2 linked regions of the Candidatus Vesicomyosocius sp. SY067_SCS001 genome follow. The protein of the gene in region 1 interacts with the protein of each later gene in a pairwise test. Links are inferred from orthologs where the notes say so. Each region holds a gene or a part of one and is shown on either strand. Other genes may lie near its edges.

Region 1 (3,205 bases):
TATTTAGTATTGGCAATTTCAGGAGGTATTGGCCTAATTTGGAAAATTAAATTAGCATATGTTATTGCTAAGGTATCAGCTCCTATTGGAGCAGCATTTACTTTTTTAGCCTTAACTACTGGTGCGGTTTGGGGTAAGCCAATGTGGGGTACTTGGTGGGTGTGGGATGCACGTTTAACCTCAGAGTTAATTTTATTATTTTTATATTTAGCTTATATGTCACTTAATAATGCATTTAATAATCCTAAAACTGCATCTAGGGCTTCTTCAGTATTAGCTATTGTGGGTTTGGTTAATTTACCTATTATTCATTATTCGGTTAAATGGTGGAATACATTACATCAGAGTGCGTCAGTCAGTATTAATAAAGTATCCATCCAAGATGTTGATATGTTAATTGCATTATTATTAATGGGTATGGCGTTTAAGTTTTTATATGGTGCGCTTATGTTAATGAGGGCTAGAGATGAAGTGTTGGTCATAGAACAAAATTCTAGTTGGGTTAAAAGAGTAATTATGGAGCATAGATAGTGACGTTAGCAGAATATTTTTCTTTTCTTCCGTATGGAAAATATGCTTTTTATATTTGGTTTTCTTATTTAATGACCTTGATTGTGATTGCAACTTTATTTATACGCACATATTCTATTCACAAAAATGTAATTGAACATTTGCGCATTAAGTATTTAAGAGAAAAATAACATGACAAAACGACAAAATAGAATGGTACTAGTTGCTTTATTAATAATAGGTGTAAGTTTAGCAGGTTATTTAGGTTTAAAAGCATTTAACGAGAATTTATTGTATTTTTTGTCTCCTACTGATGTAACCAATGGTAGGGCTCCAAAAGATAAAGATTTTCGTTTAGGCGGTATGGTTGTTAAGGATAGCGTTAAACATGATGGTATTAAAGTTGTATTTGATGTAACTGATTATGCTAACACCTTTCGTATTAATTATTCAGGAATTTTGCCTGATTTATTTAAAGAAGGTCAGGGCGTTATTACAACTGGTTCTTTAGTTGATGACGTTTTTATGGCAACAGAGGTACTTGCTAAACATGATGAAAACTACATGCCAGCAGAAGTGTCTTACGTATTGGAAAAAGCTAAAAATAAACAATGAAAAAATTTCTACCTTTAATTTTATTCTTTGTACTAGTAAGTTTTTTATATATAGGTCTTGGACTTGATCCTACAAAACTACCTTCACCATTGCTTGATAGAGCATTTCCAGATTTACAAGTAGAAGATTTCAATAGTGCTAAAATTTACTCTATTCAAGATAAATTACAGGGAAAAATATCTTTGATTAATTTTTGGGCTTCTTGGTGTGTTACCTGTAGAGTTGAGCATGAAATATTAATGAAAATAGCTAAAATCAACTCATTACAAATATTAGGCATTAATTATAAAGATACCAGAAAGGATGGAAATATATTTTTAACTAGACTTGGTAATCCGTATGATTCTATTGTATTTGATAAATTAGGTAAGCTTGGCCTTGAGTTAGGTGTATACGCAACACCTGAAACTTTTATCACTGACCAGCAAGGTATTATTCGTTTTAAGCGTATTGGTGAATTAACTCCACGAATTTGGGAAAGTAAAATTTTTCCTCTTATTGATGAGTTAAGAAATAGTATGAGATAAAATTTAGTATATTTTTTATCAAAGTCCATTGACAGTACTGATATTTAATGGATAATTCAACCAAAGTTTAATTTCAAGTTTGATATTTTTTAATCGAAAAAGGTTTACATACAGGAGAATAAATTCAATGAATAAATCAGATTTAGTTGCAGTAATTTCACAAATTTCCAACTTAACAAAAGCAGATTCAGCTCGTGCATTAGACGCCATGACAGGCGCAATCACCTCAGCATTAACAAGTGGTGATAATGTGGCTATTACAGGTTTTGGTAGTTTTGTTGTTCGTGATCGTGCAGCACGTACAGGTCGTAACCCTCAAACAGGCGAAGCAATCCAAATTAAGGCTTCTAAAGTGCCTGCATTTAAAGCAGGTAAATTACTTAAAGAATCGGTGAATTCTTAATTTTTAAAGTAAATATTCCTAATTTTTTGTTGTATAATACTAAGTATTTTTTTTGGGCGCTTAGCTCAGTTGGTAGAGCATCGCCCTTACAAGGCGAGGGTCACAAGTTCAAGTCTTGTAGCGCCCACCAAAAAATAAATTCGGAGTGGTAGCTCAGTTGGTTAGAGTGCCTGCCTGTCACGCAGGATGTCGCGGGTTCGAATCCCGTCCGCTCCGCCATAATCTTTTCTTTATTATGGTTTTGATTCATTCAAAATTCAATTTTTGAATCATAACAAAACCTACGTATAAATACAAAGGTTTTCGTTTATAATTCTTATTTTTATTAAAATATAAACGGTTCTTAGATTATTAATCATTAGCCGTTAATACATACTATTATGCTAGTTTCAATTAGAAACAAAACCAAGAACTGGATATCCTACTTAATTATTGGTTTAATTATTATTCCTTTTGCTTTATTTGGTATAAGTGAATATTTTACTGGCGCTTCAAATATTAAAGTTGCTTCTTTTGATGGTGTTGATATTTCGAAAGAAGAATTTCTTTCAGAATTTAACCCACAAAAAAAATGGTTACAACAAGAATTAGATAAAAAATATGATAAAAAATTTGATTTTATATTAAAACAATCTATTCTTAATCAAATGCTTGATAAACACTTGCTTGAGCAGTTGTCTAAAAAATTATCTTATGAAACAACTATCAGTGAACTTAATGCTATTATTCGAGCTAACGATTTGTTTAAAGAAGAAGGACGATTTTCATTAGAAAAATATAAGAAATTATTAATGCTTAATGGCTATACAACAGAAAAATATGAGACAATAAAGTTACAAGAATTAAGGCGTACTCAAATTAAATCTAATCTATTAGATTCTGCTTTTATTACCCCATCACAACTTATAAGATTACAAAAATTAAACGATCAAAAACGAAAATTTAGTTATATTATTATTCAGACTGATAATTACATCAAAGAAGTTAAGGTTGATGCGCAAAGTGTTAAAGATTTTTATGATAATAAAAAGGAGTTATTTTTTGCACCAGAACAAGTAAAAATAGAATTTATTGAATTGTCATTGAATGAAATCGCAAAAAGAATTAAAGTAAGTGATGACGAATTATTTAATTTTTATGAAAATGAGCA
Region 2 (3,302 bases), 380 kb from region 1 along the record:
ATTCATAGCCTTTTGGGCCAAAGCCTGAAATAATTCCTTGTGCGATATCTGAAAAATAAGATTGTTTGCGAAAATTTTCACGCTTATATATATTAGATAAGTGAACTTCACTAAATTCAATACCTACAGCAAGTATAGCATCACGTAAAGCAATTGATGTGTGTGTAAAAGCTGCAGGATTGATAATTATATATTGAACTCCGTTATCGGCAGCATTGTGAATATATTTAATCAGCCTTGCTTCTGAATTATTTTGATGGTGTTCAAATGTGAGACCAACATTATTTGCTATTTTTGTAAGATTACTGGTAATGTCATCCAATGTTTGTGTGCCGTAATAGTCAGGTTCACGAGAGCCAAGCAGATTAAGGTTAGGTCCGTTTAATAAAAGAACATCCATTTATTCAGATAAGCAAGATAAAAATAAAGATAATTTTACCATCAATATTATGTAATATTGTAAGTTCTGACAGCGTTTTCGCTTGTTTTATTTAATTTTTTTAAGATGACTAAGAAAGTTTTGTGCGTTGATTTCTCCAATAATTCTTTGTGAACGATTTTCAATACCATTTTTGAAAAATAAAATAGCAGGGGGTCCAACAATGTTGAATCGTTTCATTAAGGCTTTATCATTGATATTATTTTCAGTCACATCAGCTTGGAGTGCAATAACGTTAGACATCTTATTGACTATATTGGCATTGGAAAATATAAAGAGTTCAAGTTCTTTACAAGAGATACACCAATTAGCATAAAAATCTAACATAACAATTTGGTTATTGTTTTTAGCTTGTGCTAAAACTTGTTCTAAGTCGCTTATAGATTTAATTTGCTTAAATTTTAAATGGTCTGATTCAGCTCCTACATTTGATGCTCCCCAGCTAGATAGTGGTTGTAACATATCACCACCTCCACGTGCTACTAATATCCAAAGTAAAATACCATAGCCTAGTATAATTAATCCTAAAGCTTTAAAAATACGTTGCCAAGGTTTTGAGGTATTTGTTTGTGTGTTTAATGTACCCATTGCAATTGGTGATATTGTAATAAGCATTGCCCATAAGATAAGTGAAGTAAGGGGTGAGATAATTCTATCGAGTAGATAAATTGCTGCAGCTAACATTAAAATACCAAAGACGTACTTAACATTTTCCATCCAACCATCTGCTTTAGGTAACTTGCTTACGCCTGTACCAACTACAATGAGTAGTGAACCCATGCCTAAACTCATTATAAACAGTGATATCCCACCTAATAATGCATCACCAGTTTGTCCAATATAAATTAATGCACCTGCTAGCGGTGGTGTAACACAAGGCCCAATAATAAGTGCTGATAAAAAACCCATAATAGCTACACTAATTAGATGCCCTCCTTCTTGGTTATTATTAATTTTTGTAATTTTTTCTTGTAAACTGGTAGGTAATTGAATTTCATAATAGCCGAACATAGAAAATGCTAAAGTAACAAAGATCACACTAAAAATAGACAGAACCCAAGGAGCTTGGAATAATACTTGTAAATTTTCACCAAAATAACCTGCAAATACACCCACGATTGAGTAGGCGATGCTCATGGATAATACAAATACAATGGACATAATTAACGCTTTTTTAGTACTGACTTTTTCTTTTTGACCAACAATAATGCCTGATAGGATTGGAATCATTGGAAATACGCAAGGAGTTAATGATAACAATAAGCCAAAACTAAAGAAACTTGTTAATATTAACAATATGTTTTCTTGTTGAAATAATGCAGTAATTTGATCAGTTTTGTTCAATTCAATCTGAATAATATTAGGTGTGTATATTGATTTTTTTTCAGATAAAGAATTAATTTTAGGATTGTTTGTTTGAGAAGGCAACATAATATTGACGGTTTTTTCTTGTGGAGAAAAACAAACACCACCTTCCCAGCATCCTTGATATTTAATGATAAGAGTAATTAATTTAGTATTAATATCAGTGAGTGGAATTTCAATTTCTAATACATCTTTGTGGACCTCAGTTTTACCAAGAAACTTGTCGTTTTTAATTTTACCTTTTGAGATTACAATATTGCCAAATTTTGCTCCTTTAATGTCAAATAAAAATTTATTATGATATAAATAATATTCTTGATGAATATCCCATTTAGCTAGTAGTGTATTGTCATTAATTGCTATCACTGAAAACTTAAATGCATTATTTACAGACAAAGGCTTATCAGAAGTTGGTATGCTGCTTTTAACAAGTGATTGTATTTTGTTAGTTACTTGTGATAAGAGATTAAATGAATTATTATCTAAGGAAGTCGAATGTATTGAACTAATGTCAAGTACAACTGATTTAGTAATAGGAGGGTAACACACACCCAAATCAGAACAACCTTGATAGTTAACGGTTAATAAAATAGATTTAGCCCTACCTTTAAGGATAGGCACAACCACTATGGTATTATCACGATAAATCCCAATTTTTCCAAAAAATTCATCATTTCTAATCTTTGTTTTTGGAAACTTAGCTTTGCCTAGTTGTGCTGAAAAATTAGCAGAAATCTTAATTTTTTCTTTATAAAGAAAATAATTTTTCTTAATTTTCCAATTAAGTAATATTTTGTTATTAACTACTTCAGCTTTAAAGATGAATGCTTTGTTTACTGGCAATAAATCATTTTCTACTTGTGCTAATAAAAATGTGGATAATATTAAAATTAAGGATAGTAGTAAACGTTTCATGTTTCTTTTATAAAAAATCTATTATAATTATTAATTATTAACGCTTAATTATAACAAGTAAATATTATTTACGAATATCAATATTTATTGAAAATGGAAGTTTTATAATCTTTTTTAAATAAAACAATTCCAGGTCGATAGTTAAGTTTGAGTTTTTTACTCCATTTTCAGATGTGATTTGGTTATTTTTAATAATAGATTATTTATAGATAGGTATCATAAGGTACCATACTAGAAAGCGTTAAATTAATTGACGATAGACTTGTTTTTTGGATTTGGTGTTAAAAAATAAGTATAAAATTGTAACTTTTATTTCTATAGTTATGGTTAATCAAGTTATAAAAATATAGAAATAGTAATTTTTTTTCAGATTTTTAATAGTCTTTTATCTATTCTACTATTTTTTGTTGATTTAAAGAAACCAGTGTTAGTTTATGTTGTATTTTGATTTATGTTATTATTCACTTTTAACTTAAAAGACTAGTTTTTGTTAATTATAACTTTTTATTACTTCCAATTTAATAGAAATTACGTTGAAATTTTATTGAATAAGATTTTTACCATTTGACTCATAATAAAAATA

Evidence for each region.
Region 2: the proteins of HUW60_RS03040 (region 1) and dsbD interact in binary tests that used the Escherichia coli proteins (3 or more experiments, as listed by UniProt). The link is inferred for Candidatus Vesicomyosocius sp. SY067_SCS001 from one-to-one orthologs.

The regions. Positions count from the first base shown.
Region 1 is NZ_CP054877.1:630,545-633,749, reverse strand. The notes cover bases 26-2,886. They hold HUW60_RS03040 (DsbE family thiol:disulfide interchange protein), read left to right. Parts: upstream 26-1,121; coding sequence 1,122-1,652; downstream 1,653-2,886. Other genes in these bases: HUW60_RS03020 (SurA N-terminal domain-containing protein), read left to right, coding at 2,436-2,886; HUW60_RS03035 (HU family DNA-binding protein), read left to right, coding at 1,780-2,055; ccmE (cytochrome c maturation protein CcmE), read left to right, coding at 703-1,125; ccmD (heme exporter protein CcmD), read left to right, coding at 531-701; HUW60_RS03055 (heme ABC transporter permease), read left to right, coding at 26-531. Outside these bases: more of HUW60_RS03055, read left to right, coding at 1-25; more of HUW60_RS03020, read left to right, coding at 2,887-3,205. UniProt on the Escherichia coli protein: Involved in disulfide bond formation. Catalyzes a late, reductive step in the assembly of periplasmic c-type cytochromes, probably the reduction of disulfide bonds of the apocytochrome c to allow covalent linkage with the heme.
Region 2 is NZ_CP054877.1:1,010,822-1,014,123, reverse strand. What follows is about bases 104-3,061. They hold dsbD (protein-disulfide reductase DsbD), read right to left. Parts: upstream 2,720-3,061; coding sequence 488-2,719; downstream 104-487. Other genes in these bases: aroQ (type II 3-dehydroquinate dehydratase), read right to left, coding at 104-400. Also shown: more of aroQ, read right to left, coding at 1-103. UniProt on the Escherichia coli protein: Required to facilitate the formation of correct disulfide bonds in some periplasmic proteins and for the assembly of the periplasmic c-type cytochromes.